DNA from 2 places in the Neobacillus sp. SAB-20_R2A genome. Region 2 is predicted to be linked to the other one. Evidence: riboswitches for the same ligand, from Rfam matches in the RefSeq annotation. Region 2 holds a riboswitch; the other holds the start of a gene.
What was found. A riboswitch is a leader RNA that binds a small molecule or an ion and turns the genes downstream of it on or off. The one in region 2 is predicted to bind ZMP and ZTP.

Region 1: it holds a riboswitch for ZMP and ZTP, as region 2 does, so the genes downstream of both, V5M37_RS27610 (bifunctional 5,10-methylenetetrahydrofolate dehydrogenase/5,10-methenyltetrahydrofolate cyclohydrolase) here and V5M37_RS28615 (phosphoglycerate dehydrogenase) in region 2, are expected to answer to the same signal.

Annotation. Positions count from the first base shown of each region.
Region 1 covers NZ_CP145895.1:5,642,527-5,657,712, reverse strand. Annotated here, with positions in the region: gene V5M37_RS27615 (hypothetical protein) at 1-286, shown strand, start outside; gene V5M37_RS27610 (bifunctional 5,10-methylenetetrahydrofolate dehydrogenase/5,10-methenyltetrahydrofolate cyclohydrolase) at 644-1,483, opposite strand; ZMP/ZTP riboswitch at 1,535-1,620, opposite strand; gene V5M37_RS27605 (diguanylate cyclase domain-containing protein) at 1,742-2,494, shown strand; gene V5M37_RS27600 (DEAD/DEAH box helicase) at 2,687-5,869, opposite strand; gene V5M37_RS27595 (SWIM zinc finger family protein) at 6,322-7,590, opposite strand; partial or broken gene V5M37_RS27590 (SWIM zinc finger family protein) at 7,666-7,725, opposite strand; gene V5M37_RS27585 (hypothetical protein) at 8,258-8,785, shown strand; gene V5M37_RS27580 (LysM peptidoglycan-binding domain-containing protein) at 9,219-10,463, opposite strand; gene V5M37_RS27575 (hypothetical protein) at 10,693-10,845, shown strand; gene V5M37_RS27570 (SGNH/GDSL hydrolase family protein) at 11,034-11,858, opposite strand; gene V5M37_RS27565 (YveK family protein) at 12,113-12,862, shown strand; gene V5M37_RS27560 (CpsD/CapB family tyrosine-protein kinase) at 12,852-13,568, shown strand; gene V5M37_RS27555 (tyrosine-protein phosphatase) at 13,667-14,431, shown strand; gene V5M37_RS27550 (polysaccharide biosynthesis protein) at 14,751-15,186, shown strand, end outside.
Region 2 covers NZ_CP145895.1:5,860,290-5,875,475, reverse strand. Annotated here, with positions in the region: gene V5M37_RS28620 (amino acid permease) at 1-802, shown strand, start outside; gene V5M37_RS28615 (phosphoglycerate dehydrogenase) at 877-2,076, opposite strand; ZMP/ZTP riboswitch at 2,126-2,204, opposite strand; gene V5M37_RS28610 (carbon starvation CstA family protein) at 2,461-3,912, opposite strand; gene V5M37_RS28605 (LytR/AlgR family response regulator transcription factor) at 4,083-4,820, opposite strand; gene V5M37_RS28600 (LytS/YhcK type 5TM receptor domain-containing protein) at 4,821-6,554, opposite strand; gene V5M37_RS28595 (ABC transporter substrate-binding protein) at 6,882-8,042, shown strand; gene V5M37_RS28590 (branched-chain amino acid ABC transporter permease) at 8,195-9,079, shown strand; gene V5M37_RS28585 (branched-chain amino acid ABC transporter permease) at 9,084-10,043, shown strand; gene V5M37_RS28580 (ABC transporter ATP-binding protein) at 10,027-10,800, shown strand; gene V5M37_RS28575 (ABC transporter ATP-binding protein) at 10,793-11,503, shown strand; gene V5M37_RS28570 (S8 family serine peptidase) at 11,751-13,940, shown strand; gene V5M37_RS28565 (NADPH-dependent FMN reductase) at 13,992-14,591, opposite strand; gene V5M37_RS28560 (LLM class flavin-dependent oxidoreductase) at 14,840-15,186, shown strand, end outside.

The DNA of each region.
Region 1 (15,186 bases), 220 kb from region 2:
TCGGTTACAACAAGATCATCACAGCATAAGTTCTAATATTGCAAATTCGGCGCAAAAAACTCAGGTTAAAATAGAAAAATTATCTGAACAACAAATGGCCCATTATGAAACATTACTTCAACAAGAAAAACAAATGAACGAATTCTTACAAGCGGAAATACAAAATATGCGTGACGAACAGAAAGAAGAATGGCATTCACAAAATGATTTTAATAAACGTTTAGAAGAAGCGATACAAAAACCTAAAGGGATATGGGAGACGCTTTTTCTGTTATTCCGAAAATAAGGTGCCTATTTAAGTTTTTTTGTTCCGTATCGCTGGGCGATATAGGTGCAATTAACTTCTTTTTCAATCTGAAATCGGAGCGTTATAGCGATACCCGATACAGACAAGCCCCTAGACGATATTACAATCAATCAAAACGAATATTCCTTTGTTTCAAATAGTCGGATTCATTATTCTTCAAATTTCAACAAATTCCCGGGAAATACCTAAAATTTTGCTAATAATTACGCCAAAAAACGCTCAGAAAAATCTGAGCGTTTTTTATTGCTAATTTACTGTTAAAACATATGTTAATTAGCTTAGCGTCTTTCCCATCAACATCCGAACCCGTTAACCGAAAACCAGCATGTTCGTAACTTAGATCGACATTTTTTCTGCGGAATCAACCGTATGTTTCAACAAAGTCGCAATGGTAATCGGACCGATTCCGCCAGGAACAGGAGTGATGGCACTTGCCGCTTCGTAACATGTGTCATAATCAATATCCCCGACATTGCCTTTGTTATAGCCTGCATCTAATACGACGGAACCCTGCTTTAACCAGCTTCCCTGAATAAATTTTGGCCGTCCAACCGCTGCCACAACAATATCTGCCTGCTTTAGGATTTCAGGTAAATTGGCTGTTTTTGAATGGCATGTCGTAACAGTCGCATTGGCATTAAGAAGTAACGCGGAAACAGGTTTTCCTAAGATGGGACTTCTGCCCACTACGACAGCATGTTTACCCTCAATTGGAATCTGGTAATAGTCTAACATTTTCATAATCGCAGCTGGTGTGCAGGAAGGATATTCTCCAAACCCTAGTGCCGTCTGTCCGAACCCTGCACTTGTGACACCATCAACATCCTTTCGAATATCAATGGCCTCAAAAGCGGCACGTTCATCAATATGTGATGGCACCGGGTGCTGCAAAAGAATACCATGAACCGCTGGATCGTTATTTAACTCTTTAATTTTTTCGATCAGCTCCAATGTCCCTGTTTCAGCGGGTAAATGTACGCGAATAGACTCCATGCCAAGTCTTTTGCAGGCATTTCCCTTCATTCTTACATAGGTCTCTGAAGCGGGATTATCGCCAACTAAAATCGTTGCGAGGCATGGCGTGATGCCTTTATTTTTTAAACCTTCAATTCGTGCTTTCAAGCCTTCCTTAATTTCTGTCGCAACGACATTTCCATCCAAAATGATTTTTTCCATAACAAGCCCTCCTAAAAAAATGTAATAAAAAAGAGATAAGGATATGATCCTTATCTCTGCCCAGACGACCCGACACTATATAAAACACAGCTTCCTTGTGGTCGTTTCCACATTTGTCGTCAGTAACTGTGTCCATTTCATTGTTATAGGTTAAAGATAACATAAAGGCTTTAAATGTCAATGGAATAAATCCTTAATTGATATTGGCCTATGGTTTTAGTAATCTGTTAAAGATATTAAAAATGGGAGAGAACTCATTTGGCAATAGAGAGAAAGAAATATACAAAATGGTCTTTTAAAATCATTGTGATTTTAATGGGTTTACTGTTTATAAAAGTGATGGAAGCAGATGTATTGGAACGAATCATTCATTGGATTTGGAATAAACCATTAGATGCAACGGAGGAATTCATTGATATTATTGTGACGATCTTGATTTTTGTACCCTTTCTCTTTATTGTGATGACTCAACGGATTAAGTTAGAGAGCGCAGAGGAAAAGTACAAAGAGTTGGCCTATTATGACCCCATGACAGGCCTTTCAAATCGGCGATATTTTGATATGGAATTAAGCCATTCACTTATGCGAAAGAGCAATACCGGGGCTGTCTTGTTGCTTGATATTGATGGGTTTAAACAGGTAAATGATACCTATGGACATGACGTTGGCGACCTTTTATTAAAGGAAATAGGAATGCGCCTGATGGAATGTATAGGTAAAGAAAATACGGTCTCACGTTTTGCGGGGGATGAATTTATCATTTACCTTCCAAACACAGATAAATCTTTAGTAATAGAGTATGTGGAAAAGATTATTAATGAAATTAACAAGCCCGTTACGATCGATGAAAATCAAATTATTACATCGACAAGTATTGGTATTGCTCTTTTCCCGGAACACGGAATAGAGGCAATGACGTTAATAAAAAATGCGGATATCGCCATGTATAAAGCTAAATTACGCGGGAAAAACACATTTGTTATATTTGAGCTGCCGCTGAATGGCTCTTAAAAGACGGGAAGGGGCAACCAAGGCGGCTTAGGAGGGAAGAACAGTTCTTATAATGTATAAGGGCTGTTTTTCTTTTTCGAAAAACCAAGTAGCCTTAGCGTATTACGAAACAAAGTCACCAAAAAAGGACAGCAGCATATCGCCGCTGTCCTCCCCAGGCGCACAAATGTCTACGCGCGCTACCTGACACCATTATCCAAGATGCACTAAATCCCTAAGTTCATCCGTAGAAAGCTCCGTTATCCAGTTCTCACTCTGAATAATCTGGTCATTTAAAAATTGCTTCTTCTCCAGCATGGCGTCGATTTTTTCTTCGAGTGTGCCGGTGCAGATTAGTTTGTGCACGTGCACGAAACGAGATTGGCCGATCCGGTAGGCCCGGTCGGTTGCTTGGTTTTCAACGGCAGGGTTCCACCAGCGGTCGTAGTGGATGACGTGGTTCGCCGCCGTCAAGTTCAACCCGGTACCGCCAGCCTTTAACGACAGCAGGAACACTGGGAACTCCCCGTTCTGGAAACGCTCAATCATCGTATCACGCTGCGTCTTCGGAACACTACCGTTCAAAAATGGCACCTCGATGCCAAATTTCTTCTTCAGCGCACTCCGAATCATTTCGCCCATTTCGATATATTGGGTGAAAATCAGACAGCTTTCGCCCTGGTCCAAAACCGAATCGACCAGCTCGACAAGCTTCTCCAACTTGTTCGATCGCTCGAGAAGTTCCCGGCTTGCTGACTTTTCCTTCAAGTAGAGGGCAGGGTGGTTGCACAGTTGCTTCAAGCGGCCCAGCATTTGCAACACTAACCCCTTGCGTTCAAAGCCGGTCAATTTTTCAATTTGCTCAAATGTATCGTGGATAAGCTGCTCATAAAGCGACGCTTGCTCTGCTGTAAGCGGGCAGTATTCCTTTTGCTCCAGCTTGTCAGGCAGGTTCAGCGCAACTTCCTCATCCTTTTTCGTCCGCCGCAGCAGGAACGGCCGGATCAACGACTGCAGCTGCTGGATTTTATCTTTCTTTTCATCCTTTTCAATCGGGATGATGTACCGTTTCTGGAACTGGCCTAAGCTGCCAAGATAGCCATGATTGGTAAAATCAAAGATCGACCACAGTTCGGATAGGCGGTTTTCCATCGGCGTCCCGGTCAGAGCCACATGATGGCGCCCGCGCAATCTTCGAACCGCTTTGGATTGCTTCGTTTGGGCATTCTTAATGTTCTGCGCTTCATCGATGGCAATCGTGCTCCATTGAACGGACTCGAATTCCTCGGAATCCAGATGACTCAGCCCGTAGGAGGTGAGGACCACATCCACATCCTGAGCTTTTTCTGAAAAACTAGTCTCCTTAAGTCGGTTCGAGCCGTAGTGAAGGTACACATTCATCTCCGGAGCAAACCGCTCAATTTCCTTTTGCCAGTTGCCGAGCACCGAGGTAGGGCAGATGATTAAGGCTGCGTTCGTCGGTAACTTGGCAGGGGCAGCATCCTCTTTTTTCTTGCGGCGCGGTTTTGCATCAACGGGTGCAATAGGCAGGGAGGAGGGGGTGGTTTCTGAAACAGAGTCAATGTCGGCATCGGTTTCAGGCTCCGTGGCCTGACTATCCAGCGAATTGTCCCCAACAAGGTCATCAGCCACAACCGGCGCTTCCACAACATCTCCCGGAACCACCTTCACAACGTCCCCAGCCTCATCCTTTACCTTCAACAGATAAGCAATCAACTGAATCGTTTTCCCGAGCCCCATATCATCAGCTAACACAGCACCAAACCCGTACTGCCGCAAAAACCACAGCCAGCTCATCCCAAGCTGCTGATACGGTCTCAATTCTCCGTTCAATCCCTCAGGCACATCCACGAGCGGGATTTCATTTGCCTCCGACAGCTGCTTCACCATCTGCTTCCACTGCCGGTTCAGCTCAATTTGAATCTTCGCGAACACCTTGGGATTCTCTAGTTCCTCTTCGCTGCCCTCACCTGAATTAACTAGCTCCTGCTCAATCAAATCCCGAACCTGCAGGCCTTCTTTTTCGGCACGTTTCATCAAATCCTGAATTTGCCGAATGAACTGCGGGTCGAGCTTTACCCAACGGCCGCGAATATAGACGAGCCTCCGCTTTTCTTCGACAAGCTGATGGAACTCATCCTCGGACAAATCGACACCATTCATTGAAAAACGCCAGTTGAAATCGAGCATCGCATCCAGCCCGACAAACGACGGCCGGTGGCTCGACGTCCCCTTAAGCGACGCCTTTACGCGCAGATTGGCGTTTTTCATCGCTTGCCACCAGGAAGGGAGGAGGATTTCGACATCCAGCGCCAACAGCGTTTCACTCGCGTCCGTCAAAAACATCCACGCTTCTTCCTCGGTGAGCTCCGTTTTCAAAGCCCCGGGGCTGCTCTCGTCATCCGCATCCGTCGAAGCCCCGTCTCCCAGCCATGGAAACAGCCGCACCCAGCGGGCCTGCTCACGGTCAACCTTATCCAAAAACGGGCGCCACTTCGCCGGAATCCGCTTCACATCTTCAACATCAACAATCTCATCGACATTTTTCTTCCCTCGCAAAAACACATCCAGGCTCCAGTCACCTTCGCCGTCTTCCGGCTCATCCAGCCGCAAGCCAATCGTAAACGGGGCCTCGCTTTCCTTGATGCCGACCCACTCGAGCCAGCTTTCCTCATCAAAGTAACGCGCCAACTCCAAGCCTGACAAATTCTGTTTCTTCAATAAATCAAGCTTCGGCTCAAACAACTCCTTCGCCGCATTATTCCTAGTCAAAAAAGAATCCAGCGCACTGTTATACAAATCCGAAATATAGCTGAGAGCGGTGGGTGAGGCATGGGGACGGTTCTCATGCCTCACTTCATCTGCCTCTGATGATGCGCGAGAATCGTCCCCGTGCACCACTTCATCCGTCTGCGATGATGCAGAAGAACCGTCCCCATGCACCATTTGCTCCCAAAACTCGGGATGGAATTCATCCATCACGCGTTCGGGCAGTTTCCAGCGGAATTCGCCGTCCGGGCCCCATACGGAAAAGTCCGGGTGCCAGTCTTTTTCGACAATGCCCTCGTACATGGAGTTGGCGGCCGCCAAGCAAATTTCGGACTCTTCGTTCCAGTCCCATTCGATAAAGCGGTTGAACGATTCCTTGGCAAAAAGCGACACAAGCTGCCAGCCGTTCACAACCACGCCTTCGACATCATCCACGATCATCTCATCCAGGACTGTCCCGAAAAAACTCTCCTCGTGACTGCTGAAGACAAGATTCTTCCACTTGAAAGGACTCATAAACCTGCCGTGCTCATCCTGGGCCGTCAGCAGAAACCGGTCATCACCTAATTTAGTTGTCAGCAATTTCAAAAACCTGGTTTTAAGCATGGAAAACGTGCTCCTTTATATGAGGGCCGCTTAAAGTTAGACCCTCGAATACCTTTTTCAAAAAAGGTAATTTAAAAATAAATGTATGTAGTAAATCTATAATTGCCCTTAAAAAGTCTTCTAAGATACATATTTTCAGCTGAAAAGTCACCCGACTGCAATAAAATGACACTATATTAATGAGCGTGCATTTTCTATCGGCGAATTCTAAAGTCCTATCGGCGATTTATAGCATTCTATCGGCGGATTTCCGGCTCCAATCGGCGAATTCAGCCATTCTATCGGCGAATCAAAAAATGCGAGGTCCCCCAATCAAAAAAACCAACCCCATAAGTGTCAGGCACCGCTCCCAACAAACCAATCCAGAGCCCTAAAACCCCAAACTGTCCACTCCACACGAACAAATGTCCACGAGCGGTGCCTGACACCATGATCACCAACAAACACTATACCTATATCAACTTACTCCGCTGACACTCCTCATGAAAAGCCCGCAAACGTTTCGTTCGTTCCAATAAACCTTCGATAAAGTACTCCCAGTCATCAACGCGCTTTAGCTTCTTATACAGTGTCCGCAGCTTCTTCAAGTGCCGTACCGCCGCCCGGTAGCTCCCACGGTTTTTCTGGTCAATTTCCTTCTGCGCCGTCTGATGCAGCATCCCCAGCAGTACCTCGGGCCGCTCCTTCTCAACCACCTTTACCTTATCCTTCGGTAGATCATAAAAATCCAGCCCGACAAACGCCTGAAGCTCGCCCCAGCGGTCATAATCACCGCGTTCGAACAACAAATACTCATAATCCGCAAAGCTGTAGGGGAGTGATACCAATAAAGCCCGCTCATACAAATCTAATCGGCCATTCTCCGAACAATACGGTGCAATTGCCCGCATCACACTTCGCACAAACGCTGAACAGCTTTGATATGACACAAGCCCATCCAAATACTCCTTCAGCCTGCTCAAAAATAGCTCAATTACTGGCTCCACGCGGCGCCACAATTTCGGACCCGTAAAATATTCAATCCAGGACACCATATACGGCACAAACCGGACATCCGTTACACCGCCGGCCAGCTTCAACGCCAAATCATCATTTCCGAGCAAGAAATACAGATGAATCATCGTCACCTGAAAAGGGAGCGGGTTCTCTGACTCCTCAAGCGCCTTCAACCTAGAACCAATCCGGAGCGCTTCCTCCTGCCGCCACTCCTTCTTCCGGAACAGCTCAGTCCACAACTGGCGGTGCATATATACCCGTTCAATTTCATACCCCGCAACACTCGTCAGGACCTCAAACGACTCATCCCGCAGCCGCTCAATAAACTCATCAAACGCAAATGGCATCGTCTGCACGACTAACCGTTCCACCAAATCCGCCGAATCCTCCAGCAAATTTTCAAAACAATGCCCAAAAGCCTTCCGTACGACATGTTCCTCAAAACCAAGCTCTTCGCTCCACACCAGCAGCTTCCGAAACGATACGATCGACGCGACCAGCTCATACAGCAGGCGCCATTCCTTCTCCACCGGCGCACTCGCCCCGACCCGCTTCATATGAATCCCGAACAGCTCTGAGACCACATACGGGTTCGTATGTTTTTTAGAGGCAACCAACGCATCAAAACTCGACTCAAACGACTGCACCCAGCGGTCATAGTCCGGCTTCATAAGCCCGGCCGCCTTCACCAAATCCTTCGCAGCCTGCAGACCCCAGCTCGCCACTGACTTCGTCTCCCGCACCGGCTCACGCCACTCCGCCAACCAATCCGAAACACTCGCTTCCTTTGCGTACGCTGCAAAAAACACGGCCAACTGATGCCGGCAAAGCTCTTCACCAGGGCACGAGCAATCACTCATCCCCAAAAACTCCGGGTCCAGCCGCACCTTCGCCGGCGATACGTCCTGCACCACCGCCGTATACTCCCCGTTCTCAAAGCGAAGCTGCGTCACCAGACCCTGCCGGTACAGCATCATCCCCTTCTGAACCAGCCGAGCATCATCCGCTGCATTCGCATTCAGCATATCCTTCAACTCATCCGCAAGACCCTGTAACACCTCGTTCACAGGCATCGCTCCCTTTACCCAAAAAATCCATATTCCTCTATTATACCCAAAAATCCGCAACACGAGGAGCAAATGCTCAAGCCTCTAGGAAAAACGGTATCATTTCACCAAAAAGGTGTCAGGCACCGCTAAAGGACAATCCGGGCTCACAGCCCAAATTCCGCTGTCATTGTCCGATGACTGACAAATTCTTTACACCTTAGGTAGTACTGCCTAAGTAGTAGAAAGTTGTATGTCAAAATTCCCAAAATTTGTGAATTAAGAAGGAGATTTCCACTTCTGCGCTGAAATTATATAAATATACTTCTTTTGGGAGGAAGACCGAATGAGAACTACCCACCAATACAGATCTCCTTATGCCGCGATGTTGTGGTCAACGGTGCTGCCGGGGTTCGGACAATTTTACAACCGCGATTATATAATGGGATTTACGTTGCTGATATTGGAATTCGTCATCAATGTGAAATCAAAATTAAATCTTGCCATAATCTTCTCATTTGATGGGACCCTGCCGGAGGCCAAACCACCGATCGATTACAGCTGGGGATTGTTTTATCCGTCACTTTACGGCTTCGCCATTTGGCACGCCTACAATACGGCTAAGACGAACAATCAGAAACTGGAAGGAAATGTGGAGAACAGGACCTATCTGTCAGGCTTTTTTCTCGGAATCGTCCTCGGGATGGATTTCGGCCTGTTCTGGCATGATGGCCCCATATTGAAAAATTTGCCGCTTTTCGACGCTCCCGTGTTCAACGGAATCTTCTTCGGCCTGGTGATGGGATTAATCGGGCAGCTTATGGAAAACAATGTTTATCGAAAAAACAAAAGGAAGAAGATGAGAGCAACTTAATATGGAATATTACCAGAGCCAGGCTGCCCGCCTGGCTTTTTAGCCTTTTTGGACAGGCAGGAAAAATAGGTAGGCGAGTAAAATACAAATTTCGGCGAGTAAATCCTGAAATAGGCGAGTAAATTCGAAAAATAGACCAGTAAACCCGACAAAGTGACGAGTAAGTCCCAAAATAGGTAATTAAATAGGGGGACACGCACCAAAATCCCTTACCAAATCTCTAAAGATAGTGGGGGAGACCAATTAAAATTTCCTTTTTTCTGGATATACTTACCTGTTTTATAAAAATACTTTCCAAAATAGACGATTTACTTCCCACTTCCAACAAAATATTTTCCAAATTCAATAGTTTACTTTCCAAAAACCCCAACTTACTTTCCAAACACAAAAAAACCAGCCCCATAACGAACAGGTCTGGCTGGAAAAACTAGTTTTAATAGAGCCTCTTAAACGCAGCAAAGTGCGACGCATAATATGTGCTTTTTACATTAGAAATCGTCACACCGGTGCCGTCGTTGGCGTGGATGAACTGGTCGTTGCCTAGGTAGATCCCGATATGGGAGATACCTTGTTTATAGGTGTTTTGGAAAAAGACCAGATCCCCAACCTTAGGTTGGTCGACATAATACGAGCGGTCGTAGTAGCCGGCAGCAGAAGTGCGGCCGATTTTGTAGCCGGCTTGGTTGGCCACGTAATAGATGAAGCCACTGCAGTCGAAGCCGGCCGTCGTGCTGCCGCCCCAGGCATACGGGACGCCCATTAAGCTTTTGCCCACAGAAATCATCTGCGCGCCCAAATCACCAGCTGGTGCGGATACCGACGTCTGCCCTGGCACCTTTAGCGTCTGGCCGGCATAAATCATATCATAGGTTAAACTGTTCATGGCCTTCAATTCCTGAACAGTGATGTTAAATTTAGCAGCAATCGCACCGAGTGTATCACCGCTTTTGATCACATAATCGGATACGTCCGATGCCGCTGGAGGCGGAGTCACCGGCGCTGGTGCCGCGGGAACGGCTGGAGCAGATGGCTGTGCCGCATCACTCTGCCCAGGGACCTTCAGCGTTTGTCCGGCATAAATCATATCAGAACTTAACCCGTTCAAAGACTTCAATTGCGACACGGTAGTCCCGAATTTTAGCGCAATTTTGCTCAGGCTGTCGCCTGGGACAATCGTATAATCCTGCGTTGCAGCCGAACTAGGGGCTGGAGCGGGAGTCGCAGGAGCCGGCGGCGGTACAACTACCACTGGCGCGGGAGCTGGCGCCACCTCAGCCGACACCTTTAATACCTGTCCCGGAAAAATCAACGTGCCGCTAAGGCTGTTCCACTGTTGAAGCTCGCCGACTGTCACGCTGAAGCGGTTGGCAATCTTAATCAGGGCGTCACCCTTCACAACTGTATAAGTAGCCGCTGGCTGCGCAGATGGAGAAGGGGCAGGAGCAGGAGCTGCACTAGCCCCAGGACCAGGAATCTGCAACGATTGTCCAGCATAAATCAAGTCCGAACTTAACCCGTTTAGCGATTTAATATCATTTACTGTCGTTTTATATGTATTGGCGATTTTTGATAAAGTGTCGCCTTTTTGAACCTTATATGTATCCGCATGGGCCGCACCCGCATAGGCAATGGAAAGAAGGGCGGTTGTCGACAGAGCCCGAACGACGGTTTTACTCACGAAACAGTCACCTCTTTTTCTTCTATTTTTCTATGTATTTTACCATAGATTGCTAATTTTTTGTTCGAAAGTCGAAAAATTTGTGAGAATTTAACAAAAGAGGGTACTCACTACAGAAAATTCTACAAAATTCACAAATTTGCTACAAAATTCAACTGGAAATCTATTTACATTCCGCTACTTTTCTATTATTATGAAAAACAATGAGATGATGGAGGGACAGGTCGGAGTGGAGAAGAATGTAGAGAACATCAGCATGAAGGCTGACTTTTCAGAGATTGTCAAAAAAACATACGACAAGGCCATGCAAGAAAAAGAAATTTCCCTGAATCAATTAATCGAGGATTTAAAAGAAGACCTTAGACATTTGGTAGCACTTTAATAATAAATGGAAGACTGCTGGACTAAAGCCTGGCAGTTTTTTTGTGTCCATTTTCGGAGGACCATCCATGTCCCTCGCCGCCTTTTTGAGGCAGAAGAACCGTCCCCGTGCATCAAAAAAGGCGAACCTCTCAGTCCGCCTTCAACAATCACTTAATAAATATGATGCAAAAGAACCGTCCCCATGCATCACTTACTGATCAAATAGGCAGCTAATGCTTCGCTCCATAGTTGTACGCCTTTGTCGCTTGGTCCGCTCTGGTTGGGTGTTAAGTACTCTTTAATCGCTTCAGTATTTGGGTCTGGCCAGGAGGTCCAGTGGTCCAGATAGGCGATTCCGTTCTTCTTTGCGTAGTCCTTCAGTTGCGCCACTTGTACAGGGTAATTCTTTGCCTTATATAGCGGAATGGACGGCTGCAGGATAAAGGCGACTCCAGGTTTCTCCGTCTTCACAGACTCCATTACAGTCGTTAAATCCGCCAATGACTTATCCATCCCCACAGCACCGTTATTCTGCAAAATAAACGGTTCATAAATAATCAAATCTGCCCCGGCTCCAGCAACGTCTTTCTCTTTATTCTCCTTCAAAAATTGGCTCGAGTTTGAGCCGTATGTAATTAAATCAACCTCGATATGTTTCGCTTCAAATGCATCGACAAGTGACTTCTTCACAAGCGGAAAAGTCCCGTCACCTTCTGAGCCGATAGCCCCAGACCCAACAAACAAGATCTTAAACTTTGACCCATCTGCCAGCGTCTTCTTGAACCGCTCCACAGCGCCAGCAGGCCAATTTTTCGTTAACGAAACCAAATCCTCCTGCCCGTTAGCTGCAACCGAACCGACACCACCAGCAGCTGCCCCGCGAGTCTTCTTATATTCCTTCTGAAGCGTCGCGTAGTAATCCGTCTTCATATTCGCAGATGTGTCCGCAATTTGCTGTTTCCAGTGGGACTGTCCTAAATATAAAACGATAATAAAAATAATCCCTAATAATGCCACAATGACTTTCTGCATCTTTATATATAACCCCCAATCCACGTTGCACTCCTATTATAACAGAAAACTACCAAATTTCTCCTTAATTCTTCAAAAAACCCCAAGACCTTCAACCTAATGAAATGAAATTCCTACCAAATTCCTAAATCCCCTTCAAAAATCTTACAAAAGGGTGTTTAATAGAGTATGTAACATTTATTTTACAAATTTCGCATAAACATGACAAAATATGCTATAATATTCTATTGTATTCAGTTATTCAGGAGGACGAAATGGAAGAGACTATTAGTTTAAAAGAATTGCTTGAAACGCTAAAAAAGCGTCTAGCATTAATTGTATCCATCACCCTCATTGCTGCGATCATCAGCGGTGTGGTCAGTTTCTTTTTCTTAACCCCGATTTACCAAGCTTCAACGCAAATCCTTGTTAACCAAACGAAAAATGACCAAACGATGTACAGTCCGAGCGAAGTACAGACAAACCTGCAATTAATTAATACCTACAATGTTATCATCAAAAGCCCTGCTATCTTAGATATCGTTGCGGACGATCTCAAATTAGGCTTGAACGCGACCCAATTAAATCAAAAAATCACTGTAGGCAGTGAAAAGGATTCCCAGGTTGTCACCGTATCCGTACAAGACTCAAACCCGGACACAGCAGCGTTGATTGCCAACAAAACCGCTGAAGTGTTCCAATCGGAAATCGTCAAGATCATGAATGTCGACAACGTCAGCATTCTGGCAAAGGCACAAACCGGGGAAAATCCTTCACCGGTAAAACCAAGACCATTATTAAATGTCGCTATCGCCTTAGTAGTTGGCTTAATGGCGGGTGTCGGACTAGCCTTCCTACTAGAGTATTTCGATAACACCATCAAAAACGAACAAGATGTCGAAAAAGAACTCGGTCTGCCAATCCTGGGAATCATTGCCCAAATTGATGACCAGCAAATCGAAGAGTTAAAACAGCGCAGAGCCGCGAAAAAAACAGCAGTGAGAGGTGAGACTTATGGCTCTTAGACGAAAAAAGAAACAGCTAACGAAGGACCCAAGCCGTAAGTTAATTACATCGATTGCGCCAAAATCGCCGATTTCTGAGCAATATCGGACAGTCCGTACCAATATTCAATTTTCATCGGTCGATAAAGAAATCCGAGTGATCATGGTGACCTCTTCCGGTCCGGCCGAAGGAAAGTCGACAACAGCAGCCAATCTGGCAGTGACCTTCGCCCAGCTTGGGAAAAAAGTCCTCTTAGTGGATGCTGACCTGCGCAAACCAACCGTTCACCATACGTTTGGTGTCACTAATTTATTTGGTTTTACAACGGTCTTAACAAAGCAAAGAACACTTGAAAACACGATCAACGAGACGGAAGAGCCGGATCTTTATGTGTTAACAAGCGGACCGATTCCGCCAAACCCTGCAGAACTCTTAAGCTCCAAATCGATGGAGCAGTTTATCGAAGAGGCCAAAAGCGTATTCGATTATGTGATCTTCGACACACCGCCATTACTAGCGGTAGCAGACCCGCAAATTCTGGCGAATCAATGCGACGGCACTATTTTGGTGGTCTATAGTGAAAAAACCGAAATCGACCTGGCCAAGAAGGCGAAAGAATTGCTTGAGACTGCCCAAAGCAAGCTGTTAGGTGTGGTATTAAATCACAAAGAAGTTCAAAAGAGTGACTATTACTATTATTATGGGGCATATGGCACGAAAAATTAACATCATTCGACAAAATTCGTCATACTTTATCCTTATATATATGGTAATATAGTGGAAAGTGTTACAAATGACGAAATTCTCAGAAAAGAGTGTTAACAATGATTGACCTACATTGTCACATTTTGCCCGGAATCGATGATGGGGCAAGGGATTTGTCAGAAAGTATCGAGATGGCAAGAAAGGCAGCTAGCCAAGGGATTCGAACGATCGTGGCAACGCCCCATCATTTAAATAACCAATATGAAAACCCAAAACAAATCATTTTGGAAAAAACAGCGGAACTAAACCGCCAATTACAACAAGAAAATATAGATGTAAAGATTGTCCCAGGGCAGGAAGTCCGCATTCACGGCGAGCTTCTAAAGGGCTATGCGAAGGACGAAATCCAGCCGATTCACAACTCGAATTATGTTTTGGTGGAATTCCCCTCCAATCATGTCCCGAGGTATGCCAATCAGTTGTTTTATGATATGCAGCTAGAGGGATTAATTCCAATTATCGTCCACCCGGAACGGAACCAGCAAATCAACGAACAGCCCGACATCCTATATCGAATGGTGGAGAAAGGGGCATTAACCCAAGTAACCGCCGCGAGCATCAGCGGTGATTTCGGAAAAAAGATCAAACGTTTCACGCTACAATTAGTCGAAGCGAACTTAACGCATTTTATCGCTTCCGATGCCCATAATGTGAAGAGCCGCACATTCAAGCTCCGCGAGGCCTTCGATATCATTCAAAAAAACTACGGTAATGAAATGGTTTATCTTCTTCAAGAAAATGCAGCCAATGTCTTGAACGGGTATCATGTGTACAAGGAAGTACCTGAGAAGATTAAGAAGAAAAAGCTTTTTGGTATCTTTTAACGGACTAAGCCGATAGGAAGACCAAAAACTGAACATTCATTTCAGGGCGCGACGCTCTGAACGGCGAGGCTTCCCTGTCCGTTATCAATGGGGGCACTCGGTCATGCTGTGGGACCGCTCTTCGGCAAAGAGCGGGACCTTAGACGCAGGTCGTCAGGAGCATGATGTGAGGGAGGGTTAGATGCCCAATTTAAAAAATATACAAAAAAACAATAAATATCTAATGAAAGGATAAGTGTATACACTTGTATTTCCATTAGGTATTTATTTTTTTTATAAAGATATATGTTAACGGGGAGAAAAGAGGGGGAATTTATAGGTGACATATAGAAAGAGACTAGCCGCCATTATTTTATTGGATTCGTTCATTGTTTTAGCCGCCAGATACATAAGGCTCATCACGCTTAATCCAGAGTCGAGTTATTGGGAGGAATCCATTTTTTTATTTAGTACAATCACCTTAGTCATTTGCTATAACTTATTTGCGTTAGTTTACAAGCTCCATAATAAAGCCTGGGAATACGCGAGTGTCGGTGAGCTTCTGACGATCTTTAAGGTGGTAACTTTAGCAGTAGCGGTTACGACCGTAACGCAGCTTCTTACTTTTGAAGATGTGAACGTAAGAGGATTATGGATCACATGGATGCTTCTCCTCCTTTTCATTGGGGGTTCTAGGTTTTCGTGGAGAGTGTTTCGGGACAACTTTATGAATAAGCCGAAAAACGTGAAGCAAACGTTGATTATTGGGGCTGGCT
Region 2 (15,186 bases):
TGGCGGCCTTTTTCCAAATGGAATGACAGGCTTCTTGCTTTCATTCCAAATGGTCGTTTTTGCATTCGTTGGTGTGGAATTAGTGGGTGTATCGGCAGCGGAAACAGCCAATCCGGAAAAAAATATCCCATCGGCCATTAATAAAATTCCTTTACGGATTTTATTTTTCTACGTTGGCGCATTGATCGTTCTTCTATGTATTAATCCATGGACGGAACTGAATGCAGCTGAAAGTCCGTTTGTCAAAACGTTTAGTTTAGTCGGGATTCCGATTGCTGCAGGAATTATTAATTTTGTCGTTCTAACTTCAGCCGCTTCTGCTTGTAACAGTGGGATGTTTTCAACAAGCCGGATTTTATATAATTTAAGCAATAATAGCCAGGGACCAGCCCATTTTGCGAGACTGAATAAAAATCATGTGCCAAGTAATGCATTATTGATTTCGACTCTTGTCCTGACAGGGGGAGCGCTCCTTAGCAAACTTATTCCGGAGCAGGCTTTTGGAATCGTAACAACCATTAGTGCCATTTGTTTTATTTGGGTTTGGGGCGTCATTCTGATCTGTCATGTAAGGTATAAGAAAACTCGTCCGGACTTACAGGCAAAGTCAAAATTTAAAGCACCATTTACACCATTTGTTAATTATGCGGTCCTAACCTTGTTTGCGGCGATTCTCATTATCATGCTGTTCGCCGACGCTACCCGTCCGGCCCTATTGTTGACACCACTATGGTTTATTCTATTATTTGCTTTGTATTCTTATAGAAGGAAAAAAGAGAAAAAATTAAAATTATCAGCATAGAATCAAATTGGGTAAAAGAAATGGAGCCGGTATTGAAACCAGGCTCCATTTTCATGTAACTTAATTTTTCCTAATTAAATAATCCGAACTGTCACCATTCCAGGAATTTGTTTTACTTTTTCCTCTAATCCTGGAATAACATCACCGTTTACTTTATTATCAATGTCAATAATTGTATAGGCATAATCCCCGCGGCTTCTGTTGACCATATCAGCAATGTTTAAATGATAGCTGGATACTGCAGATGTAATCTGTCCAACCATATTTGGAACATTATGATGGAATGCCGCCACGCGCCGCTTACCAGTATAAGGAAGGCTGGTATTTGGGAAATTCACTGAGTTTTTGATATTTCCTGTTTCTAAAAATTCCTTCACCTGACGAGCTGCCATGATTGCACAATTTTCCTCTGATTCATTTGTGGAGGCGCCTAGGTGCGGAATTGGAACGGTATTTTTCATTTTGAGCACATGTTCATTTGGAAAATCGGTAATATACTTTCCAACTTTTCCGCTTTCGAGAGCGGCAGCCATGTCTGTTTCATTGACAAGTTCACCACGGGAGAAGTTTAAAATATGAACATCAGGCTTCATGATGCTGAAGGTTGCTTGGTTAAACATTCCTCTTGTGTCATCGGTTAGCGGTACGTGAACAGTGATATAGTCTGATTCTGCAAATAACTGTTCAATCGTCATGGCCCGCTGCACATTGCGGGACAAATTCCAAGCGGTATCAACAGAGATAAATGGATCAAATCCGATAACATCCATATCTAAATCCAGCGCATCATTGGCCACAAGTGCACCTATCGCTCCTAATCCAATAACACCCAACGTTTTCCCTTTAATTTCTTTTCCGACAAATTGCTTTTTGCCTGCTTCAACAAGCTTTGGAATTTGTTCGCCTTCACCATCTAACGACTTTGTCCAAGCTACACCAGCAAAAAGGTTACGTGAAGAAGCTATTAATGAGGTAAGGACCATTTCTTTGACAGCGTTGGCATTTGCCCCAGGGGTATTGAACACAACAATACCTTGCTCTGTACATCTATCGACCGGAATATTATTGACACCTGCTCCTGCTCTAGCGATTGCCTTTAAATTTTCACCGAATTCTAACGAGTGCATATTAAAGCTGCGAACAAGGATGGCATCAGGATTTTCACTGCCGTTATCAACCAGAAAGCCGTTCTTATTGAATACGTTTAGCCCTCTTTCCGCGATATTATTAAGGGTTTTGATGGTGTTCACTTTTTCTAAAGCGATCGTGCTCATTTTTCTTCCTCCTTTTATATGCAGAAAGAGGTAAGGGAGTTAATTCCCTTACCTCTGCCCAGGCGAACGGCTTCGACACCGTGTGCTCCCTCGCGGTTATCCGCGTTTCGCCAGTTACACACGGCCTTTTAAACTTATTTCATCGTATCACAAATTTTCATAATTTTCTACCCTAAATGATTTATGGGGACGGTTCTTTTGTTTTAAAGCAAAAGAACCGCCCCCAGGGTTCAGCCTATCGCAGGAAGAGCGTTAGGAGCCCACCAGTTGTGATGAGAATAATAATAATTTTTGCAATCAATGGAAGAGAATTGCTTCCCTTTTGATTAAGCTGTTCTTCCTGTTCGTTCACTACTTTCCGATAGTTTGGGTTACAGCAGCCCATTAGGCCACCTTGTTCCAGCCAGATATATCTTCTTCAAGAGGAAGATTATTGGCACGAGCCTTCTTAGCGGCATTAAAGAATAATGCGAGCAGGATTAATGTGCCGATGACGCCGCCAATCCATGAAACAGTTACGGATAATCCGAATCCGATTGGTGCGTTTAGAATATAAGTGATAACCATCAAAAGCATGAACGTTCCCGGAATCAGCGGAACAAAGTAGTTTTTCTTCGCAATATAGAGATACATAGCGCCGACAAACAAAGCAATGACCGCTGTTGATTGGTTGGCCCAGTTAAAGTATCTCCATAAAATATTAAAGTCGATTTGAGTTAATGCTGCTGAAATAACGAAAAGTGGAACAGCAATCCATAAACGGCTTGATAATTTCTTTTGTGCGATATTTAAGTATTCTGCAATGATCATCCGTGCGCTGCGGAAAGCGGTATCCCCGGAAGTGATCGGCAAGACAACTACCCCAAGGACAGCGAGTGTACCGCCGATTGCACCAAGCAGTGTTGTGGAGGCTTGACTGACCACTGCACCAGGTCCGCCGGCAGCAAGGACTTCCTGTAAGCCATTATAGCCATGGAACATGCTCATTCCGGCAGCAGCCCAAATCATCGCAATAATACCTTCGGTGATCATCATACCGTAGAAAATTTTACGGCCTTCTTTTTCATTTTGCGTTGTACGTGATATGATCGGTGTTTGTGTTGCATGGAATCCTGATAAAGCGCCGCATGAAATCGTGAAAAACAATAATGGAAAAATCGAAGCGCCAGCAGGGTGGAAATTTTTAAAGGAAAGTTCTGGAATTGGCTGGCCGGTAACGACTAAGCCTATTCCTACGCCGATGGCACTGATTAAAAGCAGCGCGCCGAAATAGGGATAAAGACGGCCGATAACTTTATCAACTGGTAAGAGTGTAGCCAAAATGTAATAGAGAAAAATAGCACCAATAATAACTGCTAAAGCCACCTTGCCATCCATCAAGACATTTAAAAGGGCGGCTGGTGTTGTCACAAATACAGTACCGACTAATAGAAGTAGCAAGACAGCAAAGCCATTGACAACGTGTCTCATTACTTTTCCTAAAAATCTACTGGCAAGCTCCGGCAGATGGGCGCCGCGGTTTCGGATGGAAATCATTCCAGTTAAGTAATCGTGGACAGCACCGGCAAAAATACAGCCAACCACAATCCAGATAAAGGCGACCGGCCCATATAAAGCACCTAAAATGGGTCCATAAACTGGTCCAGTTCCGGCAATGTTTAATAATTGAATTAAAGAGTTCTTTGGTGTACTCATTGGCAAGTAGTCAACACCATCATTATTGACAAAGGCCGGTGTTGCTCTGCTTTCTTTGACGCCAAACAATTTTTCAACGAATTTGCCATACGTGAAATAACCGATAATTAACAAGGCAATCCCTGCAAGAAATGTATACAAGTTTTTTCCCCCTCTTTACAAACGGATGAATGCGTTTACATAGTTAAGTATAAAAGAGAGAAATCGAGATATGGGTAATTTGCGACTAACAGGTAGGTTTTTGGGATTAACATGTTTTCTTTTAGGTCTAAGATGCTGAAAATTAAAATATTTGCTTATCTGTTTACATATTAAATTTCGAGTCTTGTTCTTAATGCCTTTACATAATTCCTGCTGACAGACAGCATTTCCTTTCTTCCTTCGATTTGCAGCTGATAGGCACCATTAAACCAAGGAGTCAAGCGAGTAACATAGTCAAGATTCACAAGGAAGCTTTTATGAATTCGGAAGAAGCCAAAAGCGGCCAGTCTAATCTCCAATTCCTTAAGCGGGATTTTCGTTTCAAACTCACCGTTGTTCGTGATCAGCCTTGTCCATTTGTCATCCCTGTAAATATAAAGGATATCCTTTGGTTCAATATAGAAGATTTCCCCTTCTGTTTCAATGGCCAGCTTTCCGGATTGTTTGCCTGCGTCCGCATCAGTATCCGAGGGGATGCTCCTAGATTTTAAAATACGGTTCACCGTCTCCTGTAATTGTTCCTCATCATAGGGCTTTAGTAAATAATCTACTGCATTAAAGCGAAAAGCTTCAACGGCAAATTGCGGGTAGGCCGTAGCAAACACGACTAACGGAGCCTTTTTTAATTCCATCAATGCTTTTGCGGTACTCATCCCATTCATTTTTGGCATTTCAACATCCAGAAAAACGACATCTGGCTGAAGCTGAATGGCCTTCATAATTGTCTCCTGGCCGGATTCTGCTTCCCCGACAATTTGAATAGCAGGGAAATTCCCTAACAGGTGTTTAAGTTCATCCCTGCTGTATAGTTCATCATCTACAATCAGGGTTCTAATCAATTGTTCCATTTAGCCCGCCTCCAAACAAGGAATAGAAAGGGAGATTTCTGTCCCGATATTAATTTCGCTTTTTACATTAAGGGCAGCTTCTTCACCAAACACCATCGTCAATCTGCGATTTACATTATAAAGGGCTAACCCGTTTCCAGATTCAGAAGCTATCGGTGCTTTGCTGATCTGCCCGGCCCGCTCCGTGCTCATTCCAACCCCGTTGTCCTCAATTTTTACGTATGCCGACTCTTGCAGTTTTAGAATTGTAATTTTAACAACACAATTACTGACCTTGTCTTTAATCCCGTGCTTTATGGCGTTTTCAACAATTGGCTGCAGAGTCAGGGGCGGAATCTGTTGCAGAAGGGCGTCTTCTTCTACTTCATAGATAACTTTCAATTTATTGATAAATCTTGCTTCTTCAATTGCTAAATAGGCTTTCACATGTCGCAATTCCTGTTCAAGTGTTGTCATGTTTTGAGTTGTGATGGATAGGTTCTGCCGTAAAAAATGCGACAGTGAGACAAGCAGCTCCCGCGCCTTGGCTGGATTGATACGGATAAGTGAGAGAATCGTATTTAACGAGTTAAATAGAAAATGCGGGCTTATTTGCGCTTGTAGGGCCTTAATTTCCGCCTCCTTTGCCAGCTGATAGGATTTATCGGCTTCAGCGATCTCAAGCTGGTTGCTTAATAGCAGGCTTAGTCCAGAAATCAATTCCATGATGACTGGGGTGATTTCTTTTTCTGAGCGGAAGAAAAATTGCAAGGTTCCAATCGTCTCTCTCCGTTGTTTTAAAGGTGCAATGACGACGGCGTCAAGCGGACATCCCTCAGTGTCACAAAGGGTACTTCGCCGTGAAGTGATAATTTCCCCCTTCTTTATAACGTCCTGTATGATGTTGGTTTGAATCGCTTGATGTGGTAAATGATGATCATGGCCTTGGCCGACATGGGCCAATATTTCCACTGAATTTGTCATGGTCACGGCACTCGTATTCATTTCATTATGGAGAATGTGGCAAACCACTTTGGCCGATTCAGTATTGAGCCCATTCCGGAGGAAGGCCAGAGTTTTGTCAGCGATACGCAGTGTTTTTTGGGCTTGCAGTGCCCCTGCTTTCTCTTCTTCATTTATAACACTTTTAATAATGAGAAGGAAAAGAGCACAGCCAATCCCATTTGCAATAATCATCGGCAGGCCAATAATTTCAACTAAATCCCACGCTCTTTCAAACGGCTGGGAGATTAATAGAATGACCAGCATTTGTACAGATTCTGCAAGGGCACCAAGCAGAAAAGAAGACTTTAGTTTTACATGCTTGTCTTTTTTATGGAAGAATCCTGCCAGTATTCCGGTGAGAATCGTGGCAAGCCCGCATGATATGGCTGTAAACCCACCTAATGTAAAGCGGTGCAGCCCGGCAATTAATCCGGCGCCAATGCCGACACGATAGCCGCCCAGAAGACCTCCTAAAACAACACCTATGACCCGGGAATTGGCAATCGCTTCATCCGAATTTAGCTCCGAGATCCAGCGATTAAATTGAAGACTATTTGTACTAAGTGTCAGTCCTGAATACGTGCCGATAATCCCAAAGAAGCCAAAGAAGACTATCGCAAGCACTTGCTGTTTTCGATTCAATTCCTCCCGATAAATCATGTCGCGAAAGAAAGGGAATCTTGTCAACACAAAGGCTATCATCACAAGGATTCCAAGCCGCTCTACCATCGTAACTAATAATTCAAACATGGAAATCCTCCTTTTTTGTGATTTCTAAGAATAACCACCTTTCTCCTATTGTAACAGTATTAATAATATTCGTAATTATTTTTAAAGGAAACTGCGAGACAACTGTCGATTTGTTATAAATACCTTTCCATCATTTTAAAGTAAAAATTTTTTCTATTAATTTTTCTTATAAATTCCCCTAGATTACTAGAATGAAAGCGTTTAACTATTTTTTCGAATAGAAATAAGATTCTAAAAATTCAGTGCAAAATCTTTACATTGAAATAATATTAGTATTTAATAGATATATATAACTAATTTTGTCGAAAAATAGGGGGAAAGAAGGACATGAGAAAAATCCTTAATAAGTCGTTTCTGCTTTTTACTGTTCTTTTACTTGTTATCTTAACAGCATGCAGTAATAATTCAGAAACTTCTGGCAAAAAGGGCGATGCGAAAGAAAGCGGCAAGGCCGTGGAAGCAAAAATCGGTGTTGTTTCCTATTTAACTGGACCTGGAGCAGCTTACGGTGAAGCTATTACTAACGGTTTTAATTTAGCGAAAAAAGAAATTAATGCAAAAGGCGATGTCAAAATTGACCTTGTTGTTGAAGACTCAGCAGGTAAACAGGAACAAGCTTTATCTGCAGCTCAAAAGTTAATGAGTGACGATAGTATTGTAGCCCTATTGGGACCTACTTTAAGTACAGAAATGAATGTTGTCGGCCCTGAGGCAGACTTGAATGGTATTCCAATTATGGGTACATCTACTACTGCTGAAGGAATCCCACAAATCGGTGACTATGTATTTAGAAACTCACTGCCAGAAGCACTAGCTATTCCTGCAGCAGTGAAAAAAGCAGTTGATAAATACAAAGTGAAGAAAGTAGCTATTCTTTACGGAAATGATGATGTGTTTACAAAATCCGGTTATGACACGATGAAAAAGACAGCTGAAAAAATGAAGCTTGATGTAGTAACAACTGAAACCTTCCAAAAGGGTCAGGCTGACTATAATGCACAATTAACAAAAATTAAGGGCCTTCAACCGGACTTAATTCTATGTTCAGCTCTCTATAATGAAGGTGCTGTTATTATGGACCAGGCCCGCAAATTGGGAATTGATGTACCATTTGTCGGCGGTAACGGATTTAACTCTCCACAGGTTATTCAAATTGCCGGACAGGCTGCTGATGGATTAATTGTGGCAACTCCTTGGTTTGGCGATAAGCAAGATCCAAAAGTTCAAGAGTTCGTTAAAAAGTATGAATCCGAATATGGCAAGAAACCAGACCAATTCGCAGCACAGGCTTATGATGCGCTTTATATCATGGCTGAAGCACTAAAAAATGCAGGCGAAGCGGACCGCGATGCACTGCGTGATTCTCTTGCTGAAATTAAGGATTTCCCTGGGATCCTTGGTAAATTCTCCTTTGACAAGGATGGAGACGTTGTGATGGATCCAACCGTTCTTATTATTAAGGATGGGAAGTTCCAAATTTTCGAATAAGCTTGAACGTTCGATAGTTTGAAGGATATCAAACAGAACAATGAATCACTACTATCAGCTGCTCCCCGCTACAGGCTGCCAAAGCCTAAAGGCGGGGGGCTTTAATTACTACTACTGGTTTTTGAAAAAATGGAGTTAGAGGGTGAGATGTTTTGCTATTAGAACAGCTAATAAACGGAATCACGCTAGGAAGCATCTATGCCATCGTTGCCCTTGGATTTACGCTGGTTTTTGGAGTTCTTGGCATCATTAATATGGCGCATGGCGAAATCTTTATGTTTGGCGCTTTTGTAGGCGTCATGGTCACAAGTACATTGGGTTGGCCGATTTGGATGGCATTTCTAGCTGCAATTATTGTCACCGCAATTTTAGGTTATATGCTTGAGCGATTTGCCTTAAGACCGCTTCGCGGAAAAAAGGGCGTATCGCACCTTGCCCCATTAATCAGCACAATCGGGGTATCAATTTTACTGGAAAATCTATCGCATCACTTATTTGGAGCCGGTAACCATCCATTTAAAAATGCGTTTGCTGAAATACATTTTACAATTGGTTCTATCACCATCTATGTGGTGCAAATCGTCATTTTTGTGATTTCAGTTGTGTTAATGATGGCTCTTTCGTATTGGCTGTCCAAAACAAGAGCAGGGAAAGCCCTTCGTGCGACAGCGGAAAATTTGGATACAGCTAGTATCCTTGGTGTCAATACGAGACAGATCATCACCTTAACAGTCGTGATGGCATCCGCGATGGGCGGAATTGCCGGTATTCTTGTTGGGATGGCGTTTAACTCCGTTAACCCGCAAATGGGCTTATCGATGGGGCTTAAAGGGCTTGCCATCATTATCCTTGGTGGAATGGGCAATGTGAAAGGCGCTATGGCTGGCGGATTGATTCTTGGATTAGCCGAAACGCTCATTGTCGCTTATGGAGATTCAGGATATCGGGATGCTATTGCATTCCTCGCAATCATCGTGATTCTTTTAATCCGGCCGCAGGGACTATTCGGCCAAAAGACATCTGAGGGAAGGCCGTGATGATATGCTTGGAGACTTTTTAAATCCATACTACCTTCAAGTCGCTTCGTTTATTATGATTAACATTATTTTAGGCTTAAGTATTTATGTTACCCTATCTTCCGGACAACTCTCTTTAGGGAATGCCGGATTTATGGGGATTGGAGCCTATACATCAGCATTATTAACCATTAACTACGATATGCCCATTGTTGTCAGTGTCATTGCAGGAGCTATCGTTGCAGGACTAGTCGGTATTCTAATCGGAATTCCGTCACTTCGGTTAACGGGGGTTTATTTGGCGATTGCCACCCTTGGTTTCGGTGAAGTCATTCGGGTGTTCCTTATTAATTGGGAATCTCTTACTAAGGGTGCAGTTGGTCTTTCAGGTATTCCGCAAATCGGCAGAGAACTGCTAAAGGTCTCCAGGGATGCTGGATTTAATCCGCTGGACATTGGCTTAAAAAATAATCAGTACGTTTATTTACTGGTACTAATCATATTGGTCATTATCAATATACTTTTAATCTGGTTCCTTGTTAGACAAAATAAATCCCGTGTCGGCCGTGCTTTTGCAGCTATTAAAATGGATGAGAAAGCGGCGGAGGCAATGGGAGTCAATATCACGTATTATAAAGTTTTATCTTTTGTTCAAGGGGCGGTTATATCAGGGTTTGCGGGCGCATTATTCGCCCATGTCATGGGCTATATCAGCCCTGCTGATTTTTCCTACCATCGCGCCGTTGAGATTTTGATTTTCGCGGTATTCGGCGGAAGCGAAGTTATTTGGGGCTCTATTTTTGGTGCCGCCTTTATGACCTTGATGCCAGAGGTATTGCGTTTTATCAGTGAATACCGTTATATGATTTATGGTGCCATTTTGATTTTAATGATGGCGTTCCGCCCGCAGGGAATTATTGATCTTCCCCTTTTACAGAAGCTACAGCTGTCAAAAAGGAGGGGTAAACATGGTTCTAAAAATTAACAACATCACGAAAAATTTTGGCGGTATTTCAGCGTTAACTGATGTTTCTTTTTCCATTAAGGAAGGAGAAATCTACGGTCTTATTGGTCCAAACGGTGCAGGGAAAACGACTATGTTTAATATGATTACGAATATGTTCCCTCCAACGTCGGGCGAAATTACCTTTTTAGATGAAAAAATTACCGGCTTTAAACCACATAAAATTACCAATAAGGGAATTTGCCGGACCTTCCAAAACATTCGTCTTTTCTCTCAAATGACGGTTCTGGAAAATGTGTTGGTTGGAGGGCACACCCGCAGTAAATCAGGTGTCTTTAGCGGTGTACTGAGGACAAAGGGACAGCGTGCTGAAGAAGAAAGATTACGTGTAACAGCGAAGGAGATTCTCGAATTAGTAGGCTTATTGGAGTTTGAGGATGCGATTGCGGAAAACCTAGCTTATGGCCAGCAAAGACGGCTGGAAATTGCGAGAGCCTTAGCAAGCAATCCAAAGCTGTTATTATTGGATGAACCCGCTGCCGGTATGAATGATACCGAAACAGCCGATTTATATCATTTGATTAAAAAGGTCCAGGAGCGAGGCATCACAACTCTCTTAATTGAACATGATATGCCGCTTGTCATGAGGCTGTGTGATCGAATTACCGTTTTAAACTTCGGTAAAAAGCTTGCTGAGGGAACACCGGATGAAATTCAAAATAACCAAGCTGTTATTGAAGCCTACCTCGGATCAGAGGGAGATGATGAAATTGCTTAAAGTATCTGGAATTGAGACGTTTTACGGAAAAATTCAGGCCCTAAAAGGAGTCAGCCTGGAAGTGGAACAAGGGAAAATTGTCACGATCCTAGGGGCGAACGGGGCCGGAAAAACAACAACGATGAAAACAATTGCCGGATTAATTAAGCCGAAGACCGGAACCATTGAGTTTCTTGGGGAAAATGTCACTGGCTTGAGACCGGACCAGCTAGTTAAAAAAGGGATTTCTCTTGTTCCTGAGGGAAGGGCCATATTGTCGGGAATGACTGTCATGGAAAACCTTGATATGGGGGCTTACCAAAGAAAAGATAAAGAGGTTGAAAAGGACCTGGAAGATGTCATGAAAAGATTCCCTATCTTAAAAGAGCGGAAGAATCAGCTTGGCGGAACACTTTCAGGCGGACAGCAGCAAATGCTTGCCATCGCCCGCGCATTGCTGGCACGTCCTAAATTATTATTGCTGGACGAGCCTTCAATGGGACTAGCCCCATTGATTGTGGCGGAAATTTTTAAAATCATCAAGGAAATCAAAGATGCCGGCACTACTGTGCTTGTCGTCGAACAAAATGCGAAACAGGCCTTGAAAATAGCTGACTATGGATACGTGTTGGAAACCGGGAAGGTTATCATTCACGGGAAGGCGAAGGAACTGTTGGAAGACCCAAGAATTGTCGAAGCATATCTTGGCAGAAAATCTAATTAATTTTATTAAAAAAAGGGCCCGACCTCCACTCTGCAAAAGTTTTACGCAGTGGGAGCGGCCCTTTTTCTGTTCCATTTTTCCAAAGTCCGCGGAAAATCTCCCCTACCATACAAAATTTTGGAATCCATCACCTTATTCAACAAAATCATTTTCACAATGCTACAAAATCTCTTAAAGGGAAATGCCCACTTTTTAAGAATTTATATTCTTTAGTAGTTAAGAAAAAAAGGCTAAAGGGGGAATAACGTTGAAATTTTTGAGACGGTTTAAACACATCGTTGGAGTTTCATTAGCTTTAGTTTTGTTATTTGCTGCAGCAATACCTATTCAGGCGGTTGTTAAATACGATGACCAGATTAATACAACAACAGACCAAAATAGTGATTACGCTTTTATTCAATTTGGGGATGCTCCGATTGCATCCTATGAGGGAACAATTAAAGGGTATGACCCTACCAAACCACAGAAGGGGAAGAAATTAGACCTTAATTCACCAGCTGCCAATAAATATGGAAACCGGCTTCAGGCCCAGCGGGAGAACTACAAAAAATGGCTGGCCAAACAGCTTCCACAGGTTAAGGTTGTGACGGAGTATGCGGTAACCTATAACGGACTTGGATTGAAGCTAAATGGTGCTTCTTTAAAGGATGTAAGCCAGGGACCTGGTGTAGTACAAGTAGGATATAGTGGTGATTATCGAAAAGCAATGAGTACGAGCACTGGATTAATCAATGCGGGTCCAATTTGGAATGCTCTTGGCGGGCAGGCAAATGCCGGGGCTGGAATTAAAGTGGGTGTCATCGATTCGGGGATTGACCAAAAGCATCCTTTCCTCCAGCCAAACGAAGGGATGAAAGTGCCGGAAGGGTTTCCGAAAGGTGATGCGAACTTAACAACTGCAAAGGTTATTGTAGCGAAGGTATTTACGCAAAATCCAAAATTAACTGCTCAAGCAGTGGGAAGCCATGGGACGCACGTTTCAGGGACAATCGCTGGGAAGGCCGGAACAACAGCGCCAATGGCAAAGGGTCCGCTTAGCGGTGTGGCACCAGGTGCATACCTAGGGAATTACAATGTATTCCCAGGTGATGTTGAGAACGCAAGCAGTTTGTTTATCGCCAAAGCGGTTGAAGAGGCTGTTAAGGATGGAATGGATGTCCTTAACCTTAGTCTGGGCGGAACGCCTCACAAGGGTGAAGATTTGTTAGACATGACTGTTAATGCAGCTGTTGATGCTGGCGTGGTAGTAGCCATTTCAGCGGGAAATGAGGGTCCGGGGAACTATACCGTCGGGTCACCGGGAACGGCTGATAAAGTTATTACGGTTGCTGCGACAACCAATAGTCATTCGTTTGCGATGTTCTTGGAGTCTAAAGCGTTGGATGGTGGACAGACCATTGCCACTACCGGTAGTAAGGAAGGAGAAGTGAAGGAGGAATTAAATGGTGAGTATGCAGTATGGCCAGGAGCTGATAAACTCGCTTGTACCCCAATCAGTGGAAAACCATTGGAAGGGAAACTTGCCCTCATTCAACGCGGATCATGTACATTCTCAGCAAAAATCAATAATGCAGCAGCTGCAGGAGCAGTGGGTGTAATTATTTACAATAATACTGATGCTGACCCAATTCCGATGGCGACTGATGGGGTTAAAATACCGGCGGTTATGGTTTCAAAGGCTGCAGGTGAAAAATTGTCAGCATGGGAAGGTACTCGTGAAGTTACCATCACCTATCCTCCCAAGGAAATTACAGCAACTCCAAATTTACTTGCTGACTTTAGTTCCTGGGGGCCAACTCCGAATTATACGTTAAAGCCTGATGTAGCGGCACCAGGTGTAAATATATATTCATCCGTGGTGGGCGGTGGATTTGAGGTATATCAAGGTACATCTATGGCAGCCCCTCATGTTGCAGGTGCGGCAGCCCTTTTATTAAAAAACAGTCAAGATAAAAAGCTTGGCTGGGGACCGGCAGAGGTGAAAGCCGCATTAATGGGCACAGCACATAATGTAGATGGAAGTGTTTTAAAAGATGATGATGATGATGTTAATAATCCGCTTAAGATTGGCGCCGGTATAATTGATTTGGGCCGTGCGATGAACCCGTCAGCACTGGCTTTGCCGTCTTCCTTAAGCTTTGGTCTAGTTCGTCCGGTTGGGAACCAGACATATCAGCTGACATTTACTTTAGTTAATCCAACTAATGCCGGTGTAACTTATAACTTAAGTAATGATGAAAACTTAGACTTAAGTCAAACCGAGGTAACCCTTCCTCCTAAGGGAAGCAAGGAGATTATTGTTTCTGTTCAAAATCGTGGCATCAAATTAAGCGGCCAGCAGGGAACACCAGATTTTAAACGTGGATATATTAACGTAACATCTGTTAAGGGAGATATTCGGATTCCATATCTATATGTAATAGACTATAATCGCTAAATGTTAAAAGGGGGATTGCTTGGTGCAATCTCCCTTTTAACAATATACGACTTATCGAACAGTTTTTAACGCGCCGCTCCAAGAATTAACTTGGTCAAGCATAGCATTTACGTTATCAAGGTGTAATGCTTGTGGTTTGAAAACAGATCCGTTTTCAAAATCAGTGAACAAGGATAATGTTGGATGTACGCGAACGTCAGCGATCATTAACTCGCCCATGATACCACGTAAATGTTCAGCCGCACGAGCGCCGCCTGTTGAACCATAGCTTACGATACCTGCAGCTTTGTTGTTCCATGCTTCACGAGCGAAATCAAGTGCATTTTTTAAAGCGCCAGTAATGCTGTGGTTGTATTCTTGAACGATAAATACGAAGCCATCCAAGTTAGCAAGCTTTTCATTCCATTTTGCGATTCCTGGTTCTGTTCCATCAGTTGTTCCTAAGAATGGTAAGTTGAAATCAGCGATATCTACGATTTCATAATTAGCATCGCCGCGTTTGTCAGCAATCCCTTTTACCCATTCGCCAACTTGCGGGCTTACACGTCCTTCACGAGTGCTTCCTAAGATAATACCGATATTTAATTTTTCAGTTGTCATTTTGTTTTCCTCCTTAGCTGAATTGCCAAATAATTTGTCTATAAAACCCATAGCTACTGCACCACCTTGTATTTTCTTGATGTTAGGCTTGTGACCTTATTTTTTTGCTTTATTGCAAAAAATAAAACCTAAATAAACAAAGGTAAATGAAGTGTATTAGGCGCCTTTACAAATCATTTTTCCTTGAATTAAAATATCTTTAATCTGAGATTTATGATAGAATAATGAATGGATATTGTCAAGTAATCAATACTATTAGTAAGTTTTGTTTGCTGCAGAACTTTGGGAGGATACCGCATATGAAGACAGATAATATAAATGAAAATAACGGTATGGAAATTGGCATATATACACTAGGAGACTTGGTACCAGACCCGCAAACAGGTAAAACCATTAGTGCCAGACAAAGGATGGCAGAAATTTTGGAAGCTGCAAAAATGGCTGATGAGGCGGGCCTCGATGTCTTTGGTGTCGGTGAACACCATCGACTTGACTATGCGGCCTCTTCACCACCTGTGATTCTTTCCGCCATTTCTCAAGGGACAAAACGGGTGAAACTGGCAAGTACAACTACTGTCTTAGGGACTGTTGATCCAGTGCGTTTATTTGAAGACTTCTCGACGCTGGACCTTTTGTCGGATGGACG